3 regions of the Cellulomonas sp. P4_H4 genome follow, and region 3 is predicted to be linked to each of the others. Evidence: riboswitches for the same ligand, from Rfam matches in the RefSeq annotation. Region 3 holds a riboswitch; each other region holds the start of a gene.
The links. A riboswitch is a leader RNA that binds a small molecule or an ion and turns the genes downstream of it on or off. The one in region 3 is predicted to bind S-adenosylmethionine.
Positions count from the first base shown of each region.

Region 1 (10,334 bases), on a different contig from region 3:
GAGGCGACCGACCAGGAAGATCCCGATGCACCAGAGCACGGCCGCGGGCCACGTGTCCCCGACCGGCTGGCCGAGGAGCAACCCGCGCAGGGTGTCCGACAGCGGCGTGATCGGGTTGTAGGTCGCGATGTTCTGGAGCACCGACGGCATCGACTCGGGCGGCACGAACGCGCTGGACACGTACGGGATGAACAAGATGATGAAGGTGAACCCGGACGCCGCCTCGGGGCCTGACGCGACGACGCCGATGGCCACCGCGATCCAGGTGAGCGCGAGGACGAACAGCGCGATCAGCCCGAGTGCGGCGATCCAGTCGAGGGCCGACGCGTGCGGCGTGAAGCCGATGACGAAGGCGATCCCGATGACGAGCGCGGTCGAGACGGCGTTGCGCACCATGCTCGCCACGACGTGCCCGGTCAGCACGCCCGTGGGCCGGATCGGCAGGGACCGGAACCGGTCGATGATCCCGCCGGTCATGTCGCTCGCGACGTCGACCGCGGTGTTGGCGGACCCGTACCCGGCGGTGAGCAGGATGATGCCGGGCACGACGAAGTCGACGTAGTCCATGCCGGCGTCGAGCGCCCCGCCGAACACGTAGACGAACATCAGCAGGAGCATCACCGGCAGCAGCACGGCGAGCAGGATCGTGTCGAGCTGCCGCAGCGAGCGGCGGACGGAGCGCCAGATCAGCGCGGCGGTGTCGTGGACGCCCCACCCGAGGGCTGGGGCCGTAGGCGCGGTGATCGTGGTCATCAGGACTCCTGGGTGGCGAGGACGCGGTCGTCGGTCGGACGTCCGGTGAGGGTCAGGAAGACGTCGTCGAGGGTGGGGGAGCGGACCTCCCAGGTGTCGACGGCGACGCCGCGACGCTCGACGTCGGCGAGGATCCGGCGGACGTCGGGGACGGTGCCGTCGGTCTGGATGCGCTCGGCCTCGCCGTCCTTCAGGCGGAGCTCGACGTGCGCGGACCCGACCGCGCTCTTGAGCTCGGGCGCGGTGCCGTTCGCGATGACGCGGCCGCCGTCGATGACCGCGATCCGGTCGGCCAGCTCGTCGGCCTCCTCCAGGTACTGCGTGGTCAGCAGGACGGTGGTCCCCTGGGCCACGACCTCCCGGATCACGTCCCACAGCCCGTTCCTGCTGCGCGGGTCGAGGCCGGTGGTCGGCTCGTCTAGGAACACCACCTGCGGCCGCGCCAGGAGTCCGACGGCCAGGTCGAGCCGCCGCCGCATGCCGCCCGAGTAGGTCTTCACGACCCTGCGGGCGGCGTCCGTGAGGTCGAACAGCTCCAGCAGCTCGTCGCTGCGGGTGCGGACCTCGCGGCGATCGAGGTGCGCCAGCCGCGCCATGAGCCGCAGGTTCTCGACGCCGGTCAGCAGCTCGTCGACGGCCGCGAACTGCCCCGTGAGGCTGATCGCCGCTCGGACGTCCGCGGGCTGTCGCACGACGTCCTTGCCCGCGACGTACGCGGTTCCGGCGTCGGGCTTCACCAGCGTGGACAGGATGCGGACGGTGGTGGTCTTGCCTGCCCCGTTGGGTCCGAGCAGCGCGAGCACCTCGCCCTGGGCGACGTCGAGGTCGACGCCGTCAAGCACGGTGAGGTCGCCGTAGGACTTGCGCAGTCCACGGGCGACGACGACGGGTGCGCTCATCGCAGGTTCCTCTCGTTTGTGTATGGCATAAACTGTGTGTGTACGTCATACACACTTGTAGGATCGACGGTCAAGGAGGTGTCGTGGACGACATCGAGGAAGCACGACGCGAGGCCGAGGCGCTCCGACGCGACCGGGAGAAGGCCGAGCGCGCCGAGGCGAAGGAGGCCGACCGCGCTCGTCGGGACGCCGAGAAGGCAGAGCGTGACGCTCAGCGGGACGCCGAACGCCGCGAGCGCGACCGGGTGCGCGCCGCCGCGGACCAGGAGAAGCGCGAGCGCGAGGCGCGCGAACGTCAGGAGCGCGAAGCACGGGATGCGGCGCGTGAGGTCGCGCGTCAGCTCCGAGAGGCCGAGCGTGCCGAGCGCACCGCGTCCCTCGCCCAGCAGCGGGCCGCCCGTGACGCCGAGAAGGCCCGCCGGCAGGCCGTCCGTGTCGCGCACTCGACGGCGCCCGACGACGAGCAACCCGCGCTCGCGGCCGACCTGCCACCGGGGATCGCCGTGCTGTGGCGCGCACCCGCCGTCGGTCGCCCCGGCCCCCGGCCCGGGCTCACGCTCGAGCAGATCGCCGATGCCGGCATCGCCCTGGCCGACGCCGAGGGACTGGACGCCGTCTCGATGGCGCGACTGGCCGAGTCGCTCGGGTTCACGACGATGTCGCTCTACCGGTACGTCTCGTCCAAGGACGAGGTGCTGAGCCTGATGTCCGACCGTGCCGGCGGTTCGCCGCCCCCCACCGGGCCCGAGCTGGGTGGCTGGCGCGAGCGGCTCGAGCTCATCCTCGCCATCCAGCAGCCGATCCTGCGGGCGCACCCGTGGCTCGCGCGCACCACGACCGTGCTGCACGCGATCGGTCCGGGTCGCCTCGCCTGGATGGAGGGCATGCTCGCCGCGCTGGAGGAGACGCCGCTGACGGAGCGGCAGAAGGTCGGTGCGATCGGGGTGCTGTCGACGCACGCGCTCGACCAGCTGCGGATCAGCGAGCAGCTGTCGTCCCAGGCGCGCACCGCCGCCGTCGGCCCCGCGGACGGCGAGGCCCCGGATCTCGGTGAGCTCATCGGCATGCTCGCCACACCGGCGTCCCACCCCGCCCTCGTGCGGGCCGCGTCGTCAGGCGCGTTCTCGTGGGGCCCGTCCGAGGAGCCCGGGGACGACTCCCTCGACTTCGGTACGCAGCTGATCCTCGACGGCATCGAGCGGCTCGTGACCGTCGCCGCGAGCCACCCACAGCCCCCGGCCCGGCGGGTGCTGCCGCCTGGACCCGTCCAGGTGTCGGACGCACCCGACAGACTCGAGGCATGACCTCTCCCGATGCCCCACCGGTAGACGCACCGCGAACCCTGCTGGTCGACGTGCCGACCCTGACCGGCCGCTGCTTCGGCGACGGCAACCCGCTCTACGAGCAGTACCACGACGAGGAGTGGGGCAAGTCGGTGCACGGCGAGCACGCCCTGTTCGAGCGGTTCGCGCTCGAGGGCTTCCAGTCCGGGCTCGCGTGGATCACCGTGCTGCGCAAGCGTCCCGCCTTCAGGGCCGCGTTCGCGGACTTCGACCCGGAGCGTGTGGCCGAGTTCGGTGACGACGACGTCGCACGGCTGATGGCCGACGCCGGGATCGTGCGCAACCGGGCCAAGATCGAGGCGACGATCGCGAACGGCCGGGCACTGCGCGAGCTGCACGCGTCCGGCGGATCGCTCGACGCCGTCCTGTGGTCGCACGCCCCCGACCGCACCGACTGGGTCCGGCCGTCCACCTGGACCGACGTCCCCGCGATCACCGCCGAGTCGAAGGCCCTGGCCAAGGAGCTCAAGTCGCTCGGCTTCCGGTTCGTGGGACCCACGACTGCGTACGCCGCGATGCAGGCGTGCGGCGTGGTGGACGATCATCTGGCGACCTGCCCGACGGTTCGGAGCGTGTAGACACCGCCGCTTCGCGGCCACAGCGTCCGCTGGCGCGATCCACCTAGACGCTTGACCAGGGCGAACGCCCGGGCACGCCGTAGAGGTCCGGCCGACGGCTCGAGCGACGTGCCGTGGGCCGCGGGTGAGATCTCAGCTTGTGGCGGGTGATGTGTCGGCGAGCGTCTCGGCAGGCGGGATTCTGCGCACTATCGTGCGGCGAGTGGCAGACGATCTCGAACCCGACGGGCGGCACGACGACGTGCGCGCCGCGGCAGAGGCGTTGGCCGGGACGGCCGAACCGGACGTCGAGATCCTCGCCGCGGTCCACGACGGGCTCCGCCTCGTGCCGGCCGGATCGCCCACGTCGTGGTTCGACGTGCCGTCACAGAAGCGCGGGCGCGACGACGGGTCGCTGGGGACGCGCCGAGAGGTCTGAGACACTCGCGTCTCACCCGTCGAACATGGTTGCTCACCATGTGGTCGCCGGTCTACCATCGCGGCTACCATCCAGAGCGGCCGAGAGACCTGGCTCCACGACGCCGCAGCAACCCCCCTCTCACGAGGGTGTGGGTGCTTCCGCCAGGGACGATGGAGAGAACCAGATGTCCCCGAACCACCGTTGTACCGGACGACCCGCCTCGCAGGGCCCACTGTGAGCGCCGCGACGGTGGAACCTCGCACGCCCGGACTGCACGTTGCGCCCGCCGCGCGCCCGCAGGCTGCCAACGACCGGCCCACCATCTCCTTCGAGCTCTTCCCGCCGCGCAATCCTGACGCGGCGCCGCGCCTGTGGGCCACGATCCAGGCGCTCGAGTCGGTGCACCCGGACTTCGTCTCGGTCACCTACGGCGCCTCGGGCAAGACGCGCGTCACCACGCGGCAGCTGGTCAGCCGCCTGCTGCACGAGACGACCCTGAACCCGATCGCCCACCTGACCTGCGTCGGCACGTCGCGCGAGGAGATCACGACGATCGTCGAGGAGTTCCTCGACGAGGGCGTCCGCTCGTTCCTCGCGCTCCGCGGCGACCCGCCCACGGACCAGACCGACTGGGTCGCGCACCCGGACGGGCTCCAGACCGCCGGCGAGCTGGTCGAGCTGCTGCGTCAGATCGAGGCGCAGCGCTGCGCGGACAGCCCGTCGCAGGCCGTGCGGGCTCGCGTCCGTCCGCTCTCGGTCGCCGTCGCCGCCTTCCCCCGCGGGAACCACGCCACCGGTGGCACGCGGGCCCAGGACGTCGCGTCGCTGCTGTCCAAGCAGGAGGCCGGCGCCGACTTCGCGATCACGCAGGTGTTCTTCGAGGCGGAGGACTACCTCGGGATCGTCCAGGAGGCGCGCGAGGCCGGCGTCACCATCCCGATCATCCCGGGCATCATCCCGACCACAGACCCGGCCCGCCTGCTGCGGCTGCAGGACCTCACCGGGGTTCCGGTGCCCGAGCGACTGTTCGACCTGCTCGGCTCCGCCGACGACGAGCTCGACCGGCACCGCCGGGGCATCCGTGCCAGCGTCGACCTGGTCAACGGCGTCCTGGACGGCGGGGCTCCCGGCGTCCACCTCTACACGTTCAACCAGCACCATGCCGTACTTGACCTGCTCGAGGGTGCACACCTCGACGGCGGAGCTCGGACAGCTCCCGACCTGGCCAGCGGGCCGCAGGTCACGGCAACCGCCCGACCCTCGAGGGACTGAAAACCATGAGCGAGACCCCGAAGTTCCCCGCCGGCTCCGTGCTCGGCTACCCGCGCATCGGACCGCGCCGTGAGCTCAAGAAGGCCATCGAGTCATTCTGGGCCGGCAAGTCGAGCGCCGACGACGTGGAGGCTGTGGCCGCCGACCTGCGTCGCCGCACGCGCAACCGCCTCGTCGAGCTGGGCCTGCCCAAGGACGTTCCCGCGATCCCGAGCGCCTTCTCGTTCTACGACCACGTGCTCGACGCGACCGCCGTCGTCGGTGCCGTCCCGGCCCGCTTCGCCGACGTCGTCGCCGAGGACGGCTCGCTCGACCTGGCCGGTTACTCGACCGTGGCGCGTGGCCGCGGTGACGACCTGCCGCTCGAGATGACCAAGTGGTTCGACACCAACTACCACTACCTGGTCCCGGAGATCGGCCCCGAGACCACGTTCCGCTACGCGAGCGACCGCCCCGTGCGGGAGTTCAAGGAGGCCCTCGCGGACGGCGTCCTGACGCGTCCGGTCATCGTCGGCCCCGTCACGTACCTCGCGCTGGCCAAGTCGACCGAGGGTGCGCCCGACGACTTCGCGCCGATCGACCGCCTCGAGGACCTGCTGCCCGTCTACGCCGCTCTGCTCCAGGACCTCGCCGCCGCGGGTGCCACCTGGGTGCAGCTGGAGGAGCCCGCACTGGTCTCCGACTCGATCGAGGTCCCGGCCGAGCAGCTGCTCGCCGCGGTCATCGAGGCGTACCGCGCCCTGGCCACCGACCTCACCGACCGCCCGGCGATCCTCGTCGCCGCGCCGTACGGCGACCTGGGCGCCGCGCTCCCGGTGCTCGCGGCCACCGACGTCGACGCCATCGGCATCGACCTCGTCCGCGGCAGCGCGCCCACCGAGTCCGTACCCGGCCTCGAGACCAAGACGCTGGTCGCCGGCGTGATCGACGGTCACAACATCTGGCGCGCCGACCTCGACGCCAAGCTCGCGATCCTGGAGCAGCTGGAGGGCCTCGGCGCCGCCGCGGTGACCGTCGGCACCTCCACGTCGCTGTTCCACGTCCCGCACACGACCACCGACGAGCCGACGCTCGACGAGACGCTGAAGAGCTGGCTCGCCTTCGCCGACGAGAAGGTCGCCGAGGTCGTGACGCTGGCCGAGGGTCTGACCGAGGGCCGCGAGGCCATCCACGAGCAGCTGCTCGCCGCCACCGACGCGGTCAACTCGCGTCGCACGGCGCCCGGCGTCGTCGTCCCCGCGGTCCGCGAGCGCGCGGCCGCCCTCAGCGAGGACGCGTTCAACCGCGGTCCGTTCGACGAGCGCAAGGTCGCGCAGGCCGCCCGCCTGAACCTCCCGCCGCTGCCGACGACGACCATCGGCTCGTTCCCCCAGACCGGCGAGATCCGCAAGGCGCGCGCCGCGTTCGGCAAGGGCGAGCTGACGGAGGCGCAGTACGACGAGGAGATGAAGGCGGAGATCCGCCGCGTCGTCGAGCTGCAGGAGCAGATCGGCTTCGACGTGCTGGTGCACGGCGAGCCCGAGCGCAACGACATGGTCCAGTACTTCGCGGAGAACCTCGACGGGTTCGCTGTGACGCAGAACGGCTGGGTCCAGTCCTATGGCTCGCGCTGCACGCGTCCCTCGATCCTGTGGGGCGACGTCTCTCGTCCGAAGCCGATCACGGTCGACTGGACGTCGTACACCCAGTCGCTGACCAGCAAGCCGGTCAAGGGCATGCTCACCGGGCCGGTGACGATCCTCGCGTGGTCGTTCGTGCGCGACGACCAGCCGCTCGGTGACACCGCCAACCAGGTCGGCCTCGCGCTGCGCGACGAGATCGCCGACCTCGAGGCCGCCGGCATCGCCGTGATCCAGGTGGACGAGCCCGCGCTGCGCGAGCTGCTGCCCCTGCGCGTCGAGGACCACGCCGCCTACCTGGACTGGTCGGTCCGCTCGTTCCGCCTGTCGACCGCGGGCGTCCGCGCCGACACGCAGATCCACACGCACCTGTGCTACTCGGAGTTCGGCCAGATCATGGGCGCGATCGACGGCCTCGACGCCGACGTGACGTCCATCGAGGCGGCCCGCTCGAAGATGGAGATCCTCGGAGACATCGCCTCGGCCGGCTACCCCCGCGCCGTCGGCCCGGGTGTCTACGATATCCACTCTCCGCGCGTCCCCAGCGAGGCCGAGGTCGAGGAGCTGCTCACCGAGGCCGTCAAGGCCATCGCCGTGGACCAGCTCTGGGTCAACCCGGACTGCGGCCTGAAGACGCGTCGCTACGAGGAGGTCGCCCCGTCGCTGACGCACATCATCGAGGCGACGAAGAAGGTCCGCGCGACGCTCTGATGCCCGCCACCTGTCCCGTGACCTCCGTGGCCGCGGGCGGGTGGTCCGCGCGACTCTCTGATGCCCGCCACCTGTCCCGCGACCTCCGTGGCCGCGGGCGGGTGGTCCGCGCGACTCTCTGATGCCCCGCCACCCGTCCCGTGACCTCCGTGGCCGCGGGCGGGTGGTCCGCGCAACCCTCTGACGTCAGACCGACAGCCCCCGACCTTCGCGGTCGGGGGCTGTCGTGCGTCTACGGTCGGGACGTGAGCACGATCTTCGACACGTTGACCATCGACCAGCTCCGCACGCGCACCTCGGAGAAGTGGCGGCACTACCCGCCACACGTGCTCCCGCTCTTCGTCGCGGAGATGGACGTCCCGCAGGCCGAGCCGGTGGTCCGGGCCGTGCACGACGCCATGCAGCGCGGAGACACGGGTTACCCGTCGGGCAACTCCTACGCCGAGGCGTTCGCCGGGTTCGCGGCGCGGCGGTGGGGCTGGGACGTGCCGGTCGACCGGACCCGCATGACGGCCGACGTGATGGTCGGGGTCACGGAGATGGTCCGGCTGCTCACCGATCCGGGCGACGCCGTCGTCATCAACCCTCCGGTCTACCCGCCGTTCACCACGTTCCTCACGCACGCCGCGCGGTACGTCGTGCACGCGCCGCTCGGGGCCTCCGGCCGCCTGGACCTCGACGCCCTCGACTACGCGTTCGGCCGGGCCGCCACCCATGGCCGCCGCGCGGCCTACCTGCTCTGCAGCCCGCACAACCCGACCGGCACGCTGCACAGCGCCGAGGAGCTGGCGGCGGTCGGCGAGCTGAGCCGCAGGCACGGTGTCCGCGTGGTTGCCGACGAGATCCACGCACCGCTCGTCCGGGCGCGCGGCTCCCGGTTCATCCCGGCCACCACGGTCATCCCGGACGCGATCGCGGTGCACTCGGCGTCCAAGGCGTACAACTTGGCGGCGCTGCGCGCAGCGATCGCGGTCCCCGGGCCGGAGACGACCGAGCTGGAGCAGCTGCCGCAGCCCGTGTCCGACGGGGTCATGCACCTGGGGGTCGTCGCTCAGACGGCCGCGTACGCGGACGGTGCCGCCTTCCTCGACGAGGTCCTGGCGGGGCTGGAGCACAACGGAGCTCTCCTGCAGAGCCTGCTGTCGCCGTTGGTCAGCTGGGAGCCCCCGGAGGCCACCTACTTCGCCTGGCTGAACCTCAGCGCGTTCTCGGACCAGCCGTCGCGCGCGCTGCTCGACGGCGGGCTCGCGGTCAACCCCGGACCGACGTTCGGCGCCGAGGGAGCCGGGCACGTTCGGCTCAACTTCGCCACGTCGTCAGCGATCCTGACGGAGGCGACGGCCCGCCTGCGCGCGACGTTCGACGCCACCCCCCGCTGAGCAGTGGGAGGCGGCCGTCAGCGCTGAGCGGCCTTGCTCAGGTGCGCCTGCAGTGCGTCGACGATGCGGATGTCTGCGTCGAGCCACGGGACGTCGTGCCACTGGCTCAGGGGCAGCCAGCGCAGCTCGTCGTGCTCGACCAGCGGCTCGGGAGTTCCCTCGACCACCTCGGCCAGCCAGATGCGCATCACGTACTCGTCGGAGAGGCGCCACATGCCGTCGTCCGGACCCACGAGCTCGTCGCCGAGGCCGACCCGCGCCCCGAGCTCCTCACGGATCTCGCGGTGCAACGCGTCCTCGGGCGGCTCGTCGCCGTCCACCTTCCCGCCGGGGAACTCCCAGCGGCCTGCCAAGCGGGCCGGGACTGCGCGTCGCGCGGCCAGCAGCTCACGCGGATCGTCGAGATCGTCCACGATGGCGGCGGCGACGACGAGTACGGGTGAGGTCATGCGGTGAGTCTGCCAGGCCCCCGGGAAACCGGGGCGGCGTTGGTGCGACGGCCACGCTGCTCGAGCCGTCGACGCCGGGAAGAGTCAGCGGATTCCGTGAGCCACGGCCCAGGCGACGGCCTCGGCACGCGTGGAGACGCCGATCTTGCGGTAGACACTGCGCACCTGCGACTTCACGGTGTTGCGCGTGACGAAGAGCCGCGTCGCGATCTCTTCCAGGGTCACGTCCTCGGCCAGCTCGGCCAGGACGACCCTTTCGCGGCGCGTCAGTGCGTCGTTCGAGACTCCGACGGTCCTGCTCGTCTCCACCATGCTCATGATGTCCTCCGGTGTGCTGCATGTCCCGGGACGTCCGGGTCACGCCTTGGGCTGCGTACCGGATGAGAGGGGGCAGGTCGTGAGCCATGACGCCACTTCTGCCAACTCTTCATGTTCGGGTTCCCCCCCGACATGCCGATCTCGCTAACCACCCACAATGAACGTCGCATCGGCACCCTGATACGCCGTACGTGTGGCCGGTCTCGAGGTTTCACCCGATCGGTGGACCATATTGCCCGCCAAAAGGGACGACTTGGTAACCCGGCCGTTTCGTCCGCGAGTCAGCCTGCGCTCTGCGCGGCGTACTCGTCGGACGTCAGGAGCGGACCGGTCGACGTGACGTCGACCTTCAGGAGCCAGCCCGCACCGTAGGGGTCGGAGTTGACGACGGAGGGGTCGTCGATCGCCGACTGGTTGATCTCTACGACAGTCCCCGTGACCGGGGAGTACAGCTCGGACACCGACTTGGTCGACTCGATCTCACCCACCACAGCGCCGGCCACGATGTCCTCGCCGACGGCGGGGAGCTCGAGGTAGACGATGTCGCCCAGGGCGTCCGCAGCGGTCGCGGTGATGCCGATGGTCGACGGGGAACCGTCCTGCAACCACTCGT
Region 1 covers NZ_JBFUKL010000007.1:13,143-23,476, forward strand. The annotation lists gene AC1DPN_RS17305 (ABC transporter permease) at 1-753, opposite strand, end outside; gene AC1DPN_RS17310 (ATP-binding cassette domain-containing protein) at 753-1,652, opposite strand; gene AC1DPN_RS17315 (TetR/AcrR family transcriptional regulator) at 1,736-2,956, shown strand; gene AC1DPN_RS17320 (DNA-3-methyladenine glycosylase I) at 2,953-3,573, shown strand; gene AC1DPN_RS17325 (hypothetical protein) at 3,776-3,991, shown strand; SAM riboswitch class I at 4,056-4,150, shown strand; gene AC1DPN_RS17330 (methylenetetrahydrofolate reductase) at 4,208-5,245, shown strand; gene metE (5-methyltetrahydropteroyltriglutamate--homocysteine S-methyltransferase) at 5,251-7,575, shown strand; gene AC1DPN_RS17340 (MalY/PatB family protein) at 7,821-8,954, shown strand; gene AC1DPN_RS17345 ((deoxy)nucleoside triphosphate pyrophosphohydrolase) at 8,972-9,403, opposite strand; gene AC1DPN_RS17350 (helix-turn-helix domain-containing protein) at 9,488-9,721, opposite strand; gene gcvH (glycine cleavage system protein GcvH) at 10,003-10,334, opposite strand, start outside.
Region 1: another riboswitch for S-adenosylmethionine. It lies ahead of AC1DPN_RS17330 (methylenetetrahydrofolate reductase); the one in region 3 lies ahead of AC1DPN_RS01015 (LLM class flavin-dependent oxidoreductase).

Region 2 (10,334 bases), 160 kb from region 3:
CATCATCTGGCCGAGCGTCGCGCCGCGCGCGACGAGGTCCACGGCGATCGCGTCGAACTCGTTCATGTGCTGAGGATCCCTCAGCCGCGGCCGGTCGTTCCGGTGGTGAGCCCGGGCAATCGTGCCTAGCGTGGCGCCGCCGCCACGGTGAGAACACCCCGCAGCGGACCACAGGCAGGGAGCTCTCATGACGCACGACGACGACGTCGCCACGGTCGCCCGTCTCATCAAGGACGCGCGGATCGCGATGCTCACCACGGTGGGCGAGAACGGTGCACTGGTCAGCCGTCCGATGGGTGTGCAGGACGTCGACTTCGACGGTGACCTCTGGTTCTTCGCGGACGACGACAGCCACAAGGTGCACGAGATCGAGTCGGGTAGCCCGGCGAACGCCGCGTTCGCGGACTCGACCGCCTGGGTCTCGGTCTCCGGGTCGGCCGAGGTCGTGCGCGACCTCACCAAGATCAAGGAGCTCTGGGGTCCGACGGCCGACGCGTGGTTCCCCGACGGCCCCGAGACGTCGGGAGTGGTGCTCATCGCGCTGCGCGGCGAGACGGCCGAGTACTGGCACGCCCCCGGCGGCAGGCTGACCACGGCATTCAGCCTGGTCAAGGCGAAGCTCACCGGTGAGCGCTACGACGGCGGCGAGAACGAGACGGTCGCGTTCTGAGACGTCACACCGAGGCGACGAGGTTCACCAGGAGCGCGATGATGACGGTGCCGAACAGGTAGCTGAGCATCGCGTGGACGAGGGCGACCCGGCGCATGAGCGAGGACGCGAGGTCGGTGTCCGAGATGGCGAAGCTCATGCCCACGGTCACGGCCACGTAGGCGAAGTCGGTGTAGCGCGGCGCCTCCGCCATGTGGAAGTCGATGCCGCCGCCGGACGTGTGGAAGAGCCGCGCGTACCGCAGCGCGTACACGGTGTGCACCGCCGCCCACGACCCCACGACGCTGGCGAGCACCGCGATGGTCGGGAGTGCCTGGCCGATCTCGTGCCGGAAGAGCACGACGGCCACGCCGGCGAGGGCGACGAGCGCCGCCCCGATCACGACGAGGTGCGTCACGAGGCCGTTCGCCGGGATCTCGCGGGTGGCGTGCGACGCCGTCGCGTCGGGACCCATCGGCGCGCACTCCACCCAGGTCCACCCGACGAACACGATCGCGGCGCACGCCCAGGCCGCCAGGAGCGCTGCCGGCACGGACGTCCGGCCCACGACGATCCCCACCGGGATGGCGACCAGCACGCCCACCAGCAGGCGAGCACCCGAGGTGGTCGCCAGCTGTCGGGTGTCCATGCCGCCAGTGTTCACCGGCGGCACGGACACCCATCGGCAGGCGCGCCCAGGCGTCAGTGCCCGAGCGTGCCCAGCGCCTGCGTCAGGTCGTCGATCAGGTCGTCCGGGTCCTCGAGCCCCACGGACAGCCGGACGGTCGACTCGCCGATACCCACGGCTGCGCGCCCCTCGGCACCGAGCTTGCGGTGGGTCGTCGTCGCGGGGTGCGTGATGATCGACTTCGCGTCGCCCAGGTTGTTCGAGATGTCGATGATCCGCAGCGCGTCGACCACCCCGAACGTCGCCTTCTTGGCCACGTCGGGCGTCGCTCCCTCGGGAACCGCCAGGTTGAACGTCACGACCGTGCCGCCGCCCGACTGCTGCGCGAGCGCGAGCGCGTGCTGCGGGTGCGAGGGCAGGTACGGGTAGCGGACCATCGAGACGCCCGGCTGCTCCTCGAGCCACGTCGCCAGGCGCAGGGCCGACGCGGTCTGGTGCCTGACGCGCAGCGAGAGGGTCTCGAGGCCCTTGAGCAGGACCCAGGCGTTGAACGCGGACATCGACGGGCCGGTGTTCCGGATGAGCGTCTGCACCGGGCCGTGGATGTACTCGTCGGTGCCCAGGATCGCGCCGCCGAGCACTCGCCCCTGACCGTCGATGTGCTTCGTGGCGGAGTAGACGATCACGTCGGCGCCGAAGTCGAGCGGGCGCGAGAGCACGGGCGTGGCGAAGACGTTGTCGACGATGACCAGGGCGCCCGCCGCGTGCGCGAGCTTGGTGACCGCCGCGATGTCGACCAGGTCCTGCATCGGGTTCGACGGCGTCTCGAAGAAGACGACGTCGGCGGGCGTCGAGAGCGCCTCCTCCCACTGCGACAGCACGTGCCCGTCGACGTAGTCCGTCGTCACGCCCCACTGGGCGAAGACCTCCTCGAAGAGCACGACGGTCGACCCGAAGAGCGCACGGGCCGCGACGACGCGGGAGCCCGCCTTGGCGACCGCCGCGATGGCGGTGAACACGGCGGACATGCCGCTCGCCGTCGCGAAGGCGGCCTCGGCGCCGTCGAGCAGGCGCAGGCGCTCCTCGAAGGTCGAGACCGTCGGGTTGTTGTAGCGCGAGTACAGGAACCGGTCGTACTCGCCGGCGAACGCGGACTCGGCCTGTGCGGCGTCGTCGTAGACGTATCCCTGCGTCAGGAACAGCGCCTCGGACATCTCCTGGAACTGGGACCGCACCAGCCCGCCGCGCACGGCGAGCGTGTCGGGGCGCAGCGTGCTTCGTTCGACCCGCTTCTCGTCCCAGTCGCCGGGACCCGGCACGCGGGGGCTCACCGCTGCCGCCACGGCAGGCCGGCAGCGCGCCAGCCCGAGTGCCCACGGTGCCCGTCGGCGCCCACGTCGCCCTCGAAGCCCTCGAGCACGTTGTACGCCGGACCGAGCCCGGCTGCGGTGGCCGCGTTTGCGGCGGCGATCGAGCGCACGCCCGAGCGGCACAGGAAGACGATCGGACGCCCGTCGCCGGGCGCGAGCCCGACCTCGCTGAGCTGCTTGAGGAACTGCGGGTTCGGGCGCCCGGACGGGTAGGTGACCCACTCGACGAGCGCGGCCCGGCCGTCGATCGAGGACCCGTCGGGGATGCCGACGTACGCCCACTCGGCGTCGGTGCGGACGTCCACGAGCAGCGCGCTCGAGTCGGACGTCAGGAGGTCCCAGGCCTGCTGGGGGGTCAGGTCGCCGGCGTAGCTCATGCGGGCCTCGTCTCGTGGGTGGGGCGGGGAAGGACGACGGCCTGCGCGACGACCACGCGCGTCCCGTCGAAGGTGGCGGCCGGGCCGCCGTGCAGGACGTAGCCGTTAGCCAAGGCTTCTGAGACGCGCTCGCAGAATGCAAGGTCGTCCGGGCCGCTGAGCAGCCGGTAGAGAAGTCGTTCGGTCACGTGCGGGAACCTCCATCGGTCCTGGCGGTAGCACCCTCGACCAGGCACCTGTCGGTGCATGCGGGTTGCTGCGGCGTCGTCGAGCCAGATCTCTCAGCCGCTCTGGATGGTGTCGGTGATGCTAGTGCGACGCCTCGACGTTTCCAACTGGTGGTATCGAAGTCTTGCCATCCGAGATGAATCGGATCACGCGTTGACAGTCCTGCGGGGCTGCGGGGACCCTCTTCTCAGGTCATGAGCGCCAGCGTCAAGCCCCGGCTCGCTGGCCGGCAACCCTCCTCCGCGGTGGGGTGCCCCGGGTGACGACCTGGCTGTGCTCCGTCCGGAGCACGGCAAGCGCGGGGTCCACCGGCTGTTGGTCGGCTGAAGAGTGGCCCTCGAGACCTGTCGGAGGACCATCATGACCGCAACCGTCGAGCGCCTCTCGTGTGTGGACGTCGATGCGGTGGGCGCCCTGCTCCCCGTCGTCGGCGGCAACACCACCGTTCCTCTCGTCGACGGCACGCAGCGCGTCTACGCCAACCTCGACTACGCGGCGAGCGCCCCGGCTCTCGACGCCGTCGCCGCGCGCGTGACCGAGGTCCTGCCGCTGTACGCGTCCGTGCACCGCGGTGCCGGCTACCTGTCCCAGGTGTCCACGGCCCTGTACGAGTCCGCACGCCAGACGATCGCGCGCTTCGTGGACGCCCGTCCCGACGACGTCGCGATCATCACCCGCAACACCACCGACTCGCTCAACCTGCTCGCGCGGGTCGTCCCGCAGGGCTCCCGGGTTCTCGTCCTCGACATCGAGCACCACGCCAACCTGCTGCCCTGGGTGCACTCGGGCGACGGTCACGGCCACTCGACGACGATCCTGCCGATCGCGCGCACCGTGGCGGAGACGCTCTCCAAGCTTCGCGACGAGCTCGCCCGCCAGCACTACGCGCTCCTGACCGTCACGGGCGCCTCCAACGTCACCGGTGAGTCGCTGCCGCTCGACGAGGTCATCTCCCTCGCGCACGCCGAGGGCACGCGCGTCGCTGTCGACGGTGCCCAGCTGGTGCCCCACCGCGGCTTCTCGCTCGCGGCCACCGATGCGGACTACATCGCGTTCTCGGGGCACAAGACCTACGCGCCGTTCGGGGCCGGTGCCCTGGTCGGCCGTCGCGACTGGCTCGACACCGGCTCGCCGTACCTCGCAGGGGGAGGTGCGGTGCGCGACGTCCGGACCGACCGCACGGTCTGGCAGCCCGCGCCGGCGCGCCACGAGGCCGGCTCGCCCAACGTGATCGGTGCGATCGCGCTCGCGGAGGCCTGCGACCAGCTCGCCGCACTGCCCGCCGGTGCGCTCGGCGCGCACGAGGATGCCCTCCGGTCCCGGCTCGTCGCGGGTCTGGCCGCGATCGACGGCGTCGATATCGCGCGCATCTGGCCCGACTCGGCGGCACCCGTCGGCGTGCTCACCTTCACGGTGCCCGGCCACAACCCCGGCCTCGTCGCCGCGTACCTGTCGGCCGAGCACGGCATCGGTGTCCGCGACGGCCGCTTCTGCGCCCACCCGCTCCTCGCGCACCTCGACGCGTCCGACGGTGCGATCCGCGCGTCCGTCGGCGTCGGCACCACCAGTGAGGCTGTCGACCGTCTGATCTCCGCGCTGACCACCTACCTGACGGACGGCCCGAGCTCCGGCTACGAGGTCGTCGACGGCTGCTGGGCGGTCGTCGAGGACACCCGCCCGCTCGTCGCCGTGCACGGCCTGGACCACCTGGCAGCCACGGCCGCGGCAGCCTGCGGCCCGGCCCTGGACGACTAGCCGCCGGCCCCAGGCGGCAGCCCTGGCTGCCGACCGCTGGTCGGCCAGCTGCCCACCCGCAGCCACGAGACCGTCAGTCCCACACGAGCCCGGCAGTTCCACGTGCCGGTCTCGTGTCGGAGTGACGGTCTCGACGGCGACGCGACGCCATCGGGTGCGACATCGGCCGCGTTGTGACCGCGTGCATCCGTCGCGCGGGGTGGCCGGGAAGTGGGTGCAGGGCGTCCGACCGGGTGCCCGCGCGGTGCGGCGCTGGGGCGTCGGCCGTGAACCCTCGTCCGTAGGAGCCCATCATGAGGATCCGCCGCACTCTGTCCGCCCTGGTCGTCGCCGGTCTCGCCGCGGGAGGTGGACTCGCGCTCGCGCCGGCCGCGTCGGCCGCCCCAGGAACGTCGAGCCTTGCGGCACTGCTGGCGTCGGACGGCGACACGTTCGACCGCAGCTGGTACGACTTCGACATCCTCGACCAGGCCGTCGCCGCGGTGCTGGCTGCCAAGCCCGCCAGCCCGGTGGCGGTGCTCGCGGACGGCACGGTGCCGCTGACCGCGTTCGTGCCGAACGACCGTGCGTTCCAGCTGCTGGCGTGGGACCTCACGCACCACTGGTACGGCAGCGAGCAGAAGGTGCTGACGGCGCTGGCCGGCGCCGTAGGCATCGACGCGATCGAGCAGGTGCTGCTGTACCACGTCGTCCCGGGCGTGACGATCGACTCGTCGGCCGCGCTGGCGTCGGACAACGCGGTGCTGACGACGGCGCAGGGTGGCACGTTCCAGGTGGACGTCCTGAGCAAGCGGCTCGCCCTGGTGCAGCTCAAGGACCAGGACCGCAACGACCTGAACCCGTTCCTGATCCGCCGCCAGCTCGACCTCAACGCGGGCAACGTCCAGATCGCCCACGCGATCACCTTCGTGCTGCGCCCGGCCGACCTCTGACCGAGGATGGATGCAGGTGAGCAGTCGTCGGGCTCCGAGACCCGGCGGCTGCCGCCGCGTCAGGCCAGGGGTGTGACGGTCCCCGTCAGGTGCGGCACCGCGGTCCAGGCCGCGATCTCGAAGCCCCGCTCGAGCGCACCGACATGCACCGACACCGTCGACGGCAGCAGGACCGGCTTCGAGAACTCGACGGACCAGTCGAACGCGTCGCCTCGTGCTGCGCCGACGGCCGCGAGTGCGAGCGACGCCGTGTACATGCCGTGGGCGATCGCACGAGGGAAGCCGAACGCCTTGGCGGCCAAGGACGACATGTGGATCGGGTTGCGGTCGCCGGAGACCGCCGCGTACCGGCGCCCGGTGTCTGCGGCGAGCACCCACTGAGCGGTCGGCACGGGCGCCTGGAACGGCGGGCGCTCGTCGGACGCACCCTCGCCCTGCAGGAACACGCCCTTCGCCAGGTACGTCGACACGCCTCGCCAGGTGACGTCGTCGCCGACCGAGACCGTGGTCACGAGGTCGACCTGCGTGCCGGTGCGGTGTGCACGCAGGTTCGCCGCGGTGGCCCGGACGTCGAACGTGTCCGCGAGCGAGAGCGGGCGGTGCTGCGTGACCTGGTTGGACAGGTGGACGAGGCCGGCCAACGGCAGCGGGAAGTCCGAGCGTGCCATGACGGCCGTCGCGACGGGGAACGCGAGCACGTGCACGAACCCTGCGGGCAGCAGGTCGCTCGCGGACTCCCCGAGCAGGTGCTGGTACTCGGTCAGGTGGGCGGCCTGGGCCCGGACCGATCGGACGACGTACTCGACGTCGGGCAGCTCGCGCTCCCTGCGTCGTCGCAAGGTCGACGCGGCACCGCGCGCGTACAACCCGCCGAGCCCGGGCACGCCAGGCAGGACGACGACGGTCACTGACCCACCAGGTTCTGCCCGCACACCCGCAGCACGCGGCCCACGATGCCACCGGCGGCGGGTGAGGCCAGGAACGCGACGGTCTCGGCCACGTCGACGGGCTGACCGCCCTGCTGCAAGGAGTTGAGCCGCCGGGCGACCTGCCGCGTGACCGCGGGGATGCGTGCGGTCATCTCGGTCTCGATGAACCCGGGCGCCACGGCGTTCGCGGTCCCCCCGAAGGTCTCGAGCAGAGGTGCGGTCGCGCGGACCATGCCGATCACGCCGCCCTTGGACGCCGCGTAGTTCGACTGGCCGCGGTTGCCCGCGATGCCCGAGGTCGAGGCGAGCGAGACGATCCGCGGTGCGTCGGTGAAGTCTCCCGAGGTCAGCAGCGCCTCGTTGATCGCCAGCTGCGACGCGATGTTCACGGCGAGCACCGACTCCCACTTGTCCGGGGTCATGTTGGCCAGCAGCTTGTCGCGCGTGATCCCGGCGTTGTGCACGACGATGTCGATCCGCCCGTGCCGCTGCAACGTGTGCTCGAGGATCCGCGCGCCGGCGTCGGGTGCCGTCACGTCGAGCTGCAGGGCTGTCCCGCGCACGCGGTTCGCGACGGCGACGAGCTGCTCCCCGGCCGCGGGAACGTCGACCGCGACGACGGTCGCACCGTCCCGCGCGAGCGTGTCCGCGATCGACTCGCCGATGCCGCGTGCGGCGCCGGTGACGACCGCGACCCGACCGGCCAGCGGCAGGTCCCAGTCGGCGGGGAGCGTCCCGGCGGACGAGTCCACCGCGAGCAGCTGTCCGTCGACGAACGCCGACCGGCTGGACAGGAAGAACCGCAGCGCGCCGACGACGGATGGCGCGGTCACCGGGACGGCGTCGCCGAGGACGAGCCCGTTGGCGGTCGCCCCGCCGCGCAGCTCCTTGGCGACCGACCGCAGGAGGCCGTCGACACCCTGCCGTGCGGCCGCGACCGCCGGTGCGTCGTCGGCTCGTGCTGCTCGGGACAGGGTGACCACGCGGCCGCAGCGGGCGAGCTTCTTCAGGACGCCGGCCAGCTCGAGCACGGGAGCGCTCAGCTCCGACGGGTGTGTCAGCCCGGTGAGCCCGAGGATGACGGCCGAGTAGCGCGTCTCGGGGGTCGCGTGCCGGTGCACGTCGAGGTCCCAGTCGGCCGACAGCAGTCGTGCGAGGTCGTCGTCGTCGCCGAGCACGAGCACGGGGCCGTCGAGCAAGGGCTGACCCGGAGCGTGGCGCTTCAGCGTCGTCGGCTGGGGGAGGCCGAGCTGCTTGGCGACCTTCCCGACGAAGCCGCCGTTGACCAGGTTGAGGTACGTGTCGGTGGACATCAGGCCGCCTCGAGGATCGCGGTCACGCCGAGCCCGCCGGCGGCGCAGATGGAGACGAGCGCCCGGGTGCCCGGGCCGCGTCGGTGGAGCTCTTTGCTGACGGTCGCGACGATGCGCCCGCCGGTCGCCGCGAACGGGTGGCCGGCTGCGAGCGAGGACCCGTGGACGTTGAGCTTCGCGCGATCGACGGTCCCGAACGCCCCGTCGAGACCGAGGCGCGTCCGTCCGAACTCCTCGGACTCCCACGCCGCCAGGATCGTCAGCACGGTCGACGCGAACGCCTCGTGGATCTCGATCAGGTCGAAGTCGTCGAGCGTCAGCCCGTTGCGGGCGAGCAGGCGCGGCACCGCGAACACCGGCGCCATGAGCAGACCGTCGACGCCGTGCACGAAGTCGACCGCAGCAGCCTCGGAGTCGACCACCGCGGCCAGCGGGACCAGGTCGTGGGCAGCCGCCCACTCGGCCGAGCCCAGCAGCACGGTGGAGGCGCCGTCGGACAGCGGCGTCGAGTTGCCCGCCGTCATCGTCGCGGGGGTGTCCAGCCCGAGCCCGAACGTCGGCTTGAGGGACGCCAGCTTCTCGAGGGAAGAGTCGGCGCGCAGGTTCGCGTCGCGCGTGAGCCCGCGGAACGGCGTGACGAGGTCGTCGAAGAAGCCCTGGTCGTACGCCGCGGCGAGGTTCTGGTGGCTCGCGAGGGCGACCTCGTCCTGCGCCTCCTGAGAGATGCCCCACTGTGCCGTGGTCAACGCCTGGTGCTCGCCCATCGACAGGTGCGTACGCGGCTCGCTGGTCCGGGGTGCCGACGGTGCGAGGTCCTTCGGGCGGATGCGGGCGACCGCGGCCAGCTTCTGCGCGGCGCTCTTCGCGCGGGACAGGTCGAGCAGCTGGCGACGGAGGCGGTCGCTCACGGCGATCGGGGCGTCGGACGTGGTGTCCACGCCGCCCGCGATCGCGGACTCGAGCTGCCCGAGGCGGATCTTGTTGCTGAGCGAGACGACGGTCTCGAGCCCGGTCGCGCAGGCCATCTGCACGTCGTACGCGGGCGTCTCGGGGGAGAGGGCCGAGCCGAGCACGGACTCTCGCGTGAGGTTGAAGTCGCGGCTGTGCTTGAGGACCGCACCTGCAGCGACCTCGCCGATGCGCTCACCCTGCAGCCCGTACCGGGCGACGAGCCCGTCGAGCGCGGCGGTGAGCATGTCCTGGTTGCTGGCGTGCGCGTACGGTCCGCCGGCGCGGGCGAAGGGGATGCGGTTGCCGCCGAGGACGTAGGCGGAGCGGGGGCCGGCGGACTCGGCGGGGACGGGGGTGGTGCGACGGGCCATGAGGGCTCGTTCCTCTCGCATTCGTCGATGAAGCGAACTGGCACATGAAAGTCTGGCTCGGGAGATCCGGGCTCGCGAAGCGGGTGCGGGATCGGGCGATCGAGATGACACGGTGTCCGAAACCCACAGTACCTGATACCTTCGGTCTCGTGAGCCCGAGCCCCCCGGGTACGTCGACGACGACGACCCTCACCGCCATGTCTCTCGAGCAGCCCGAGCCCGACGGCCGCTCGACCCGTTGGGCTGACCATCGCGAGGCCCGTCGCGCCGAGCTGGTCCGAGCGGCCCGGAAGACCGTCCACCACAACGGTCCGGACGTCTCGATGGAGGAGATCGCGGCCGCCGCGGGAACCTCCAAGTCGATCGTCTACCGTTACTTCTCGGACAAGACCGGCCTGCAGATCGCCGTCGCCGAGCTGGTGGTCTCCCAGATCCAGGGCGCCCTCGAGGGTGTCCTGCGCGTCGCGCCCACCCCCCGCGAGGGGCTGCGCGCCATGGTCGCCGTCTACCTCGAGATGATCGAGTCGTCGCCCAACGTGTACGCGTTCGTGACGCGGAACGGGTCGGTCGAGTCCGGCGGCCCGCTCGGCCACTTCCTCGACTCCGTCACCGCCCTCGTCGCGGCACCGTTCGCTCGCGGTCTGACCGAGGAGGCGACCGGACGCGCCCGCCGACCCGAGGACGGCCCCGACGCCCGCGTCGCGCTCGCCGAGGCGTGGGCCGCAGGCGCCGTCGGCTTCGTGCGCGGCTCCGGGGAGTGGTGGATGGCCCACCGTGACGAGCCCGGCACGCCGGACCGTGAAGAGATCACCGCCCAGGTCGCCGCCTGGT
Region 2 covers NZ_JBFUKL010000001.1:363,801-374,134, forward strand. The annotation lists gene AC1DPN_RS01880 (hypothetical protein) at 1-66, opposite strand, end outside; gene AC1DPN_RS01885 (pyridoxamine 5'-phosphate oxidase family protein) at 188-670, shown strand; gene AC1DPN_RS01890 (DUF1345 domain-containing protein) at 675-1,298, opposite strand; gene AC1DPN_RS01895 (O-succinylhomoserine sulfhydrylase) at 1,352-2,596, opposite strand; gene AC1DPN_RS01900 (rhodanese-like domain-containing protein) at 2,605-3,024, opposite strand; partial or broken gene AC1DPN_RS01905 (DUF1737 domain-containing protein) at 3,051-3,212, opposite strand; SAM riboswitch class I at 3,222-3,325, opposite strand; SAM riboswitch class IV at 3,443-3,557, shown strand; gene AC1DPN_RS01910 (aminotransferase class V-fold PLP-dependent enzyme) at 3,613-5,007, shown strand; gene AC1DPN_RS01915 (fasciclin domain-containing protein) at 5,301-5,939, shown strand; gene AC1DPN_RS01920 (MaoC/PaaZ C-terminal domain-containing protein) at 5,999-6,847, opposite strand; gene AC1DPN_RS01925 (3-oxoacyl-ACP reductase) at 6,844-8,181, opposite strand; gene AC1DPN_RS01930 (acetyl-CoA C-acetyltransferase) at 8,181-9,503, opposite strand; gene AC1DPN_RS01935 (TetR/AcrR family transcriptional regulator) at 9,653-10,334, shown strand, end outside.
Region 2: another riboswitch for S-adenosylmethionine. It lies ahead of AC1DPN_RS01905 (DUF1737 domain-containing protein); the one in region 3 lies ahead of AC1DPN_RS01015 (LLM class flavin-dependent oxidoreductase).

Region 3 (10,334 bases):
CGGTACGACGAGAAGTCGTAGAGCTCCTTGCGCTCCTCGGTCACCGTGACGTTCGAGATGACCGCGTCGACGTCACCGGACTGCAGCGCGAGCGGCCAGTCGGCCCACGCCTTGACCTCGATCTCCAGCTTGAGGCCCAGCGCGTCGGCGACGAGCGAGGCGATGTCGGGCTCGTTGCCGATCGGGGTCTTCTCGTCGTCGGCCAGGAAGCCGAGCGGCGGGAGGCCACCGGCCGTCGTCGAGACCTTCAGGACGCCGGCCTCCTTGATCGCGTCGGGCAGCAGCGCGATCGCGTCGGCCGACTCGGTGGAGTGGATGCGGTCCTGGTCGGGGCTCGTGTTGATGGTCAGACCGGCGGCGGCAGACGCGGAGCCGGCGGGCTCGGCGGCGACGTCGTCTTCCGCGGCGGCCGATCCGCTGCACGCGGCGAGCGCCAGCAGGGGCGCGACGGCCAGTGCGCTCAGGAGCCGGGAGCGTCGGAGGGGTGTGGTCACGGGAGTGTCTCTCTTTCGGTGGGTGCGCGAGGGCGCGCGGGTGTGCGGGGACGGTCAGGGGTGTGTTCGGGCGGAGGAGCTAGAGCACCTTGTCCAGGAAGGCTCGGGTGCGGGCGTGCCGGGGGGCGTCGAGCACCTGGGACGGCGGTCCCTGCTCGACGATCCGGCCGCTGTCCATGAAGACGATCGAGGTGGCGACCTCGCGGGCGAAGCCGATCTCGTGCGTCACGACGACGAGCGTCGTGCCGGTCGCGGCGAGGTCCCGGATGACGTCGAGAACCTCACCGACCAGTTCCGGGTCGAGCGCGGACGTCGGCTCGTCGAAGAGCACGACCGCCGGCTTGACCGCGAGGGCCCGAGCGATCGCCACCCGCTGCTGCTGCCCGCCGGACAGCTGGCGGGGGTAGGCGTCGGCCTTGTCGGAGAGCCCGACGCGTTCGAGCAGGGCGCGCGCCTCGACGACCACCTCGGCGCGGGGGCGGTGCTGGGCCGAGATCGGGGCCTCGATGACGTTCTCGAGCGCGGTCAGGTGCGGGAAGAGGTTGAAGTTCTGGAACACGAACCCGATCCGGGTCCGCTGCGCCAGGACGTCCTTCTCCTTGAGCTCCTGCAGCGCCCCGTCGGAGCGTCGCTTGTAGCCGATGAGGTCGCCGTCCACCGAGATGAGCCCGCGGTCCACCTTCTCCAGGTGGTTGATCACGCGCAGCAGCGTCGACTTGCCCGAGCCCGACGGACCGAGGATCACGGTGACCTCGCCCGGCTGGACGGTCAGGTCGATGCCGTCGAGCACCTCGAGCGTCCCGTAGGCCTTGTGCACGCCACGCACCTCGACGAGTCCGGCGGCCATCAGAACCCTCCCTCGTTGGTGGGGCGACCGGTGCGGACCAGTGCGTTGCGGGCAGCACGCCCGTAGCTGGGCGGTAGATCTCGGGGCAACGGTCTGCCCGTGAGCCGCGACCAGGTGACGCCCAGTCCCCAGCGAGCCTTCTGGATCGGGGTCGGCGGCAGCTGACGCAGGGCCCCCTTGGCGTAGTGCCGCTCCAGGTAGTACTGGATGACCGTCAGGACGGTGGTCACGACGAGGTACCAGATGCCCGCGACGATGAGCAGCGGGACCACGCGCTGGTTCCGGCCGTAGATGACACCGACGATGTAGAACAGCTCGCCGTACGCGAGGACGTAGACCACCGAGGTGCCCTTGACCAGGCCGATGATCTCGTTGACGGCGGTCGGGACGATCGTCCGCATGGCCTGCGGCAGGATGATCCGCCGCTGCTGGCGACGTCTCGGCAGTCCGAGGGCGGCGGCCGCCTCGTGCTGGCCCTGGTCGACACCGATGATCCCGGCGCGGATGATCTCGGACGCGTAGGCCGCCTGCGAGAGCCCGAGCCCCAGGACCGCGGCGCCGAACTTGTCGATCACGGACAGCGTGTCGAGCTCGACGAACGACGGACCGAACGGCACCCCGAGCGTCAGGTGCGGGTACAGGTAGGCGAGGTTGTACCAGAGCAGGAGCTGCAGGATCAGGGGCACGGACCGGAAGATCCAGATGTAGCCCCAGGCCACGGACCGCAGCAGCGGCGACTTGGACAGCCGCATCAGCGCGAGCACCGTGCCGAGCCCGAAGCCGACCACGGCGGCCGCGGCGGTGAGCCGGAGGGTGCCCCACAGGCCGTCGAGCACGGACGGCCACGTCAGGTACTGCCAGACGATGCTCCACTCCCACCTGGGGTTGGAGACGAGCGAGCTGACGACCATCGCGAGCAGGACGGCGACGATCGCGGTGGCCACCCAGCGGGCGGGGTGGCGGGCGGCGTAGACGCGGGGTTCGTCGTGGACGACGACGTCAGACAGGTCCGGCTGGACGTCGTCCTTGTGCAGGAAGGCGGTGGACACGGGTACTCCGGGGTTCGGGGGGCTGCTTGCGGGAGCTACGGCTGCGGGGCGTCGTGCTCCGGACAGAGCCACTTCTCGAACGCCAGCGGGCCGATCTCCTCCGGGGGGAGGGTGGTGTCGAACAGGGGGTGCCAGCCGGTCGCCAGGTACAGCGCAGCGGCCTCGGGCTGCCGCGGACCGGTGGTCAGGTACAGGCGCTCGTAGCCGGCCGCGGCCGCACGATCCTCGAGCTCGGCGAGGACGAGCCGGGCGAGCCCACGGCGACGGTGCGCCGAGCTCGTCCAGATCCGCTTGTACTCAGCCGTGCGGACGGTCGGCAGACCGTCCTCGTCGCGCGTGCCGGGCCGGCTGAGAAGGTCTGCCGAGCCGAGCTCGGGCTCGGCACGCAGCCGGAAGGCGCCGCCGGCCACCGGGACCTCGTCCTCCAGGATCAGGACGAGGTCGCCGTCGGGAGCCGCGAACTGCTCCGCGGGATACCGCTCGAGCTCGGTGCGCAGGTCGGCCTCGGTGAAGAACTCGCTGTAGCGGGTCAGGTACTCGACCGCCAGCTCGTCGAGCATGGGCCGCACGGCCGGGTCGCTCAACGCGTAGGAGCGCACGACGCGCTCGTCGGTGGTCGTCATGCCGTGGCCGCGTACGTGTGAGCTGCGGCGGCGCCCGCGGTGCTGTGCAGGCCGAGCGTGTCGCGGAACGTCCGGCCGGGGTACTCGGACCGGAAGGCGTCCGCCGCTCGCAGGACCGGCAGCACTCCGTCGACAAGGGCGACCAGGTCGGTCTGCACGGACGCCGGCCGGACGGTGAAGCCGTCGACCGCGTCGGCGTCGAGCCAGTCGGTGACCAGGTCGGCGAATCCGGTGGACGTGCCGACGAACGCGAGCGAGCCGGTGTCCCAGCTGACGCCCTCGAGGTCGGTGAGCATGTCGAGGCGGGCCTGCGCGCTCGCGGTGTCCGGGCCGACGATCAGGTAGACGTCGACCAGGACGCGCACGTCGCGCGGGTCGCGACCGGCGGCGACGACCGCGCTCAGCACACGGGCGCGGGTCTGCGCGGCCTCGTCACGAGTCGTCGCGCGGATGCGCACCACGTCGGCGTACCGGCCGGCGAGGTCGATCTCGGGGGGCGTCGTGGCCCGCACGACGACGGGCGGGCGGCCCTGCGCGGGACGGGCGGTCGCCTTCGGCTTGCCGGCGGCGAAGTTCACGCCGTCGTGCGTGGTGAACCGCGGACGGACCACGGGCAGGTCGTCGGCGCTGTCCCAGAGCCGGCCGACCGTCGCGGCGGCGTCGGCGGCACCCTGCACCGCTGCCGCGTGCGCGGACGTGGACCGCGGACCGGCGGTCGGCACCTCGTCGAGACGCGTGCTCCAGCCGACCTGCCACCCGGCGCGACCACCGCTGGCCTGGTCGATCGTCGCGATCGCGGTCGAGATGTGCGCGGGGGCCGTGTGCGTGGTGCCGACGGCCGCGACGATCCCGATGCCCTGCGTGCGGGGGGCCAGCCGACCCGCGACGAGGGCTGCGTCGAGGCGGCTCGTGCTGCCGCCGGGGTGCAGCGCGAAGTCGTCGTCGAACACGACGAAGTCGAGCGCGCCACGCTGGGCGACGGCGACGAGCTCCTCGAGCCGGCCGGCGTCGAAGAGGCGCTGACCCTGGGAGCCGTGGGTGCGCCAGGCGGCGGCACGGGCGCCGGTGTCGGACAGGTCGACACCGAGATGGGCATGGGTGGACACAGGGGTATCCGTTCGTGTGGTGCGAGAGGTGGGGGCGCGCACGGTTTCGGGGTGCGGCGGGGCGCGCCCCGTCAGGGGGCGTGCGTGGGGTGGGACGGGGCTGCTAGGGGGTCAGCGACAACAGGAACGCGAGAGCATGGCGACGCCGCTGCTCGTGGAGCGGGTGGCTCCGATCGCGTTCATGGTCCGTCCTCTCGTCCCGGCGGGGCCGGGGCTCGCGTTGTTGCCGTGCGGGGGCTCGACGCCCTCCACGACCAGGTCCTCATCCGGGGCACCCCGCCACGCGGAGGGTTGCCATCCAGCTAGCCGGAGCTTCGCGCTGGAAATCTTGACCTTGTTGGTAGGAATTTAGGCGGCATGATTCCGGCACGTCAAATGGCTGGCCACATCGTGAGATCGGACATCGGCCCTGGTCACGCGGTGTTGGTCAGCAGGTCGCCTACACGTACTCGTGACGACGCAGCCACCGCATCGCCGCGGCACCCCAGATCGGGGGCAGGTAGAACGTCACGAGCCGGAACGTGATGGCCGTGGAGATCGCGATCGCACTGGGGACGCCGATCGCCTGCAGGCAGAGCGTGAGTGCCGCCTCGGAGACTCCCACGCCGCCCGGGATGGGCATGAGGCCGGAGAACAGCGACACGGCCGTGTTGATGAGGATCAGCTGGGAGAAGTGCGCGCTCTCCCCGAACGCGTGCAGGCACAGGCCCAGGACCGCGGCCTGGAGGAGCTGGGCGCCGAGGTTCCCGCCGAGCATCGCCGCGACCTTGCCGGGCCTGCGAAGGACGCCGAGCGAGGACTGCGCCGCGTGGACCTGGCCCGCGAGCGACGCCCGGATCCGCGGGACGATCGCCGTGACCCGGTGGCGCAGCTGCGGGACGACGAGGGTGACGACGACGCCGATCACGACCAGCGCGATCAGTGCCGCGAGCAGGGACGGGCTCGTCGACCCGTCATCCGAGCCGCTCGACCCCGTCAGGACACTCTCGCTGAAGCCGGGCAGCCCGCTGACCAGGACGACCAGGATCAGGCCGACCTCCACGACGAACCCGCTGACGCTGTCGATGAGCCCGAACGAGAGGGCTGTGGCGGCGGGGATGCCGAACTTCTGGAAGAAGCGGACCTCGAGCGCGAGCCGGGCTGCGGTCGCGGGGATGACCAGCGAGATGAACTGGATCGCGTACTGCAGCATGAGGACCGGGAAGTACCGCAGACGTGCGAGCGAGGCGCCCAGCGTCGCGCCGGCCGTCGAGGCCGGGATGAGCGGACAGAGCAGCAGCGCGGCGACGACCCAGGCCCAGCTCGCCGAGCCCAGCGCTTCGGCGACGCTGGCGACATCGATGCCGACGAGCAGCGAGACGACGAAGTACACCAGGAGCCCGACGAGCAGGAGCTTCCCGACCGACGCCGGCGTCACGCGTCGCAGACGTTCCAGCGGTGGTTCGTCGACCCCAGCGGCCGCGATGGCGCCCGCCCGCAGCTCGTCGATGGTCCAGCTCCGCGCCCGGACGTCCGCTCGTGTCCCGTGCCCGAGCGCGGCGGGCTGCAGGTACGGCAGCACGTCTGCCAGGCCACCGGCGCCGAGCGCGTCCAGCGCCGCGGCGACAGCCCGGTCCGGTCCGACGACCAGGGCCGTCGCGACGAGCAGCCGAGCCCGGTCGGTGCGCAGGTCACCGTCGTCGGAGGCCGACGCCGCCGCGTCGAAGTCGGCCAGGGCCACGGCGCCGTCGGGGCGGACGACGACCCGGGCACCGTCGATCTGACCGTGGCTGATGCCCGCGCCGTTCAGCGTGACCACCGCGCGCCACATCTCCGCGAGCAGGCCGTCGTCCAGGCCGTCGGGCTCGAGCTCCGCCAGCGTGGTCGCGGGGCTGCTGGTGACCAGGAGGGCGTCTCCCTGGACGGCCATCCCGACCGCGACGATGTCGAGCGTCGGCACCTGCGCCTGCGCGGCCAGGAGGGTCATCAGGGCCTCGTGCTCGACGCGCGACCTGCGACTGCTGCCCACGTGCGCCCGCTCACCGCGCCGGGTCAGGGCGGTCCACAGCGACCCGACGACCTGGCTGTCCCACGCGTCGCGCCCGTAGACGCGGACGCGCAGGTTCGTGCCGTCGTCGGTGCGTGCGAGAAGCATGGTTCCGGTGGGAGCGATGTGCGGGGTCGAGCGCACGTCGTCCACCGGCACCCCGAGATCCGCGAGCGCGACCTGCACCTGGGCGTCGGTCAGGCGCCCCTGGGGAGACCCGAGGATCAGGTGCGTGATGGCGGCCGCTGCGATCCCGACGGCGACGGCGGCCGCAGCCCCGAGGACGTTGGTCGTGCCCACCCCGATCGCGGCGACGGCACCCAGGGCGATGACCAGGCGGTTCGCGTACCGCCACGGCCGCGCCAGGTGCGGTGAGGCCACGACGACGATCGCCGTGAGCACCGCGACGCGGGTCGCGACGTAGATGGCCGGCGGTCCGGACGCGATCAGGGCCGCGACCGTGTCGGAGGGATCCGTGCCGGCCAGCGCCCCCACGCCCATCGCCGCGCCGAACGCGAGCGCGGCCGCGACCGCTTGGTCGACGAGCAGCCGGCGCCGTCCTCGGCTCACGGCGGGGAGCAGGACCAGCACGAGTGCCCACAGCGCGAGGAGGGCGTAGGCGATGTTCCAGAGCCAGCCGAACACCGGCTCGAGCCACGCGAGAAGGGTGTCCATCGCGTCGTCGGCACCCGACGGTCCCGGCGCGGCCAGGGCGAGCAGTCCCAGGGTCAGGAGCGAGACGGCGAGCAGCAGGATGTCCGTCGGGCGGCGCAGACGTGGTGCCTGTTCGGCGGACGACCAGACGCGCACGAGCTCGCGCACCGCGGTGCGGGACCGTTGCGACGGGCCGGGCATCGAACCTCCTGCGCAACGCGACGCGACGGACGCCGGCTGACCTGCGCGGCGTCTGGACGAAGGGTACTGGCCGCGGTGGCGGGCGAGGGCGCGATCAGACGCGCAGGTCGTAGGCCTCGCGGGCACGCGCGACCGAGTCCATGTTGGCCTCGGCCCAGAGCTTCACCGCGTGCACGACGGACGTCAGGGAGACGCCCAGCTCGGTCAGCTCGTAGTCGACGCGCACGGGCACCGACGCGGTGACGGTGCGGGTGACGACGCCGTCGCGCTCCATCGAGCGCAGCGTCTGCGTGAGCATCTTCTGGCTGACGCCGTTGAGCCGGCGACGCAGCTCCGAGTGCCGCTGCGGCCCGTTCACGAGCGCGACGAGCACGAGGCTGACCCACTTGTCGGAGAGCTCGTCGAGGAGCTCGCGCGTCGGACAGTCGGCGTCGAACGCGTCGTACCCGGAGCTGGGCAACGGCGGCATGGTCTCGAGCACGGCAGCCTCCAGAGGAACTGGTCGAACCCCATAGGCACCAGAAGGTGCCTACTTCCCAAACCATACTATTGCGCTGAGGATGACGGCGACCAGATCAGCGACCGTCAGGAGGACGCCATGAGCGCCGTCACCGTCACCACACCCGGACCCACCGCCACCGTCGAGATCGTCGACCAGCCCGTCGCCGAACCCGGCCGCGGCGAGGTCCGGGTCCGCGTCGAGGCAGCCCCGGTGCACCCTGCCGACGTCGCGACCGTCCGCGGATACTTCCCGGTTCCGCCGGCCGCCCGGTACGTGCTCGGCTGGGGGCTGGCCGGAACCGTCGACGCCGTCGGCCCCGAGGTGACCGACCTCGCCCCCGGCGCCCCCGTGCTCGCCCTGTCCGACTGGTTCGACACCCTCGTCGGCGCCCAGGCCTCGTCCGTCGTGCTCCCCCGGGCGTCGGTCGGCGAGCGCCCGGCGTCTCTCGGCGCGGTCGAGGCGTCGACGCTGGCGCTCAACGCGCTCACCGTCGCCCAGGCCCTCGACCTGCTCGACCTGCCCTCGGGCTCGACGCTCGTGGTCACGGGCGCGGCCGGTGGTCTCGGCGGCTTCGCGGTGGAGCTCGCCCGGCACCGCGGGCTCTCGGTGCTGGCGATCGCACGCGAGGAGGACCGCGCGTTCGTCGAGCGCACCGGTGCCCGTCTCGTCCTGCGCGGCACCGACCTCACGACGCTCGCCGCCGACGGCGCCCTCGACAACGCGGCCCTCGGCTCGGCAGCCCTCGACGCCGTCCGCGACGGTGGGGTGCTCGTCGCCGTCACCGAGCCGTCGACGCCCGCCCCCGAGCGGGGCATCCGCGTCTCGACGGTGCACGTGGTGAGCGACTCCGCGGGCCTCTCCCAGGTCGCGGCCCTGGCCGCCGAGGGCGTCCTCACGCCACGCGTCGCCGACACCTACCCGCTGGAGAAGGCCGCCGACGCGTACGACGCGGTCGCCGCCGGCGGGCTGCGAGGGGTCGTCGTGCTCGTGCCGTGAGGCCACCCGGTATCTGGTCCGGCGACGAGCGCTCCTCTTCTGCGAGCGACCCGCCCGGGTCGCAGCGCCCGACGCCGACCGGCGCGGGCCCGACCGATGGGGGTAAGTCATGGGTTTCTACATCAAGGACCTGTACGTGCAGCGGGTGCCGAAGTTCGTGTGGCACGACCCGCTCACCAACCCGCCGACGATCCCGGAGACGTCGCCGATCATCAAGATCGCCGCACTGTCGCCGCAGCTCGGTGAGCTCCGGCCGCGTGGCGGTGGCGGTGGCGTCTTCCTGCCCGCCGACGACACGACGCTGTACACGATCCCTACCTCCATCACCCCGATCGTGACCCCGATCGGTCACCTGGAGGAGGCCGACCTGCAGACCGTGCGAGAGACCCTCGCCGTGACGCTCAAGGCCGTCGAGCAGCAGATCGACCAGATGCAGCCGACCGCGGAGGAGCTCAGCTACGCGGGCTCCGTCCTCAAGGGCTGACCTCGGTGCACACACCTGGCGGGCGCCTCGCCCGGATGACCCGAACCGCGGTCGTCCGGGCGGCGGCGTGCGCCCGGTGGACCGGGCCCCAGGAGCTCACCGCGATCCTCTACCGGTCCGGGGGCACCGCGGTCGACCCGCACCACGACCCGCGCTGGCCGCGCTTCCTGGTCGACCGCGCCGAGCGCGCCCACCCCGACCTCGCCGGCTACGGGCACTCCCGCACCGAGCACTGGAACGCCTGGACGGCACCTGGCGTCGACGCGTCGACGCTGGTGCACAAGGTCTACGTGAGCCCGGCCGTCCCCTGCCTCCCCGACGCGCTGGCGGTGGTCTTCGCCACCGCTTCCGAGCTCGACGTGCCGTCGTGGAAGGTGGGCGCCGATGCCGCCGGCCTGCACCGCGCGGACAAGATCGTCCTGTACCTCCCGTCGGCTCGACGCGCCGACGACGTCGCCTCCCGCCTCGCGAGCGCACTCGACGGGCTGACCGCGCAAGGCGTGCTGTTCACGGGCCAGGTCGGGACGACGGGGATCGTCTCCCGCGGGCGCGACCACGGACGGCAGAGCTGGCGCGCGGTGCTGTGCCAGACCGTTGCCGCCGCACTCCACGAGCAGTACGCCGCGGTGGGCGCCGACGCAGCTCCGGTCGAGGTCGCCGACGCCGCGCTCGACCAGCTCGCGTCCACCTACGACGTCCGCGGCTGGTACCCCGAGACGCGGGTCCCCGCATGAGCGCCGCCGACGCCCTGTACGTGCTGCACCCCGACGTCGAGGTCGTCCCGATGGTCGACGACGACGAGGTGCTCGTCGCCCGGCGCGGCAGCCGCGTCCCGCCCCAGCTCCTGTCGATCGACACGATGGCGCTGCTCGAGCGCTTCCGGGAGCCCGCGTCGCTCGTCCAGGCCGTCCTCGCCTACTGCGCCGAACGCGGCACCGACCCGATGACCACGCTCGACGACGCGTTCGGGGTGCTCGTCGCGCTGACCCGCAGCGACATCCTCGTGGCCGACGGCACCGCGCCGGCCGGGCCGCTCCAGGAGCGGCACCACCTCGGCGAGCGCGTCGGTCCGGCGACCCTGACCGCGCGGATCCGCGTGCTGCGCGACAGCGAGATCTGGCGCGGCGTGCTGGCGGACGGGTCCCGGGTCGTCGTCAAGGTCGTCGACGACGACGTCCACGGTCCTGGCCTCGTCGCGCGCGAGCTCGCCGCGCTCGACCGCTTGGACGGGCACGTCGCACCCCGGATCGTCTGGCACGAGCCGACGACGACGGGCGGGACGATCGTCCTCGACGAGGTCGACGGCGACCCCGCCGACCTGGTGACCCTGGGCGTCGACGACGACCAGCGAC
Region 3 covers NZ_JBFUKL010000001.1:199,471-209,804, reverse strand. The annotation lists gene AC1DPN_RS01035 (ABC transporter substrate-binding protein) at 1-494, opposite strand, end outside; gene AC1DPN_RS01030 (amino acid ABC transporter ATP-binding protein) at 574-1,341, opposite strand; gene AC1DPN_RS01025 (amino acid ABC transporter permease) at 1,341-2,375, opposite strand; gene AC1DPN_RS01020 (GNAT family N-acetyltransferase) at 2,426-3,013, opposite strand; gene AC1DPN_RS01015 (LLM class flavin-dependent oxidoreductase) at 3,010-4,119, opposite strand; SAM riboswitch class IV at 4,334-4,453, opposite strand; gene AC1DPN_RS01010 (lysylphosphatidylglycerol synthase domain-containing protein) at 4,559-7,000, opposite strand; gene AC1DPN_RS01005 (winged helix-turn-helix transcriptional regulator) at 7,095-7,481, opposite strand; gene AC1DPN_RS01000 (zinc-binding dehydrogenase) at 7,599-8,498, shown strand; gene AC1DPN_RS00995 (hypothetical protein) at 8,608-8,982, shown strand; gene AC1DPN_RS00990 (hypothetical protein) at 9,018-9,716, shown strand; gene AC1DPN_RS00985 (protein kinase domain-containing protein) at 9,713-10,334, shown strand, end outside.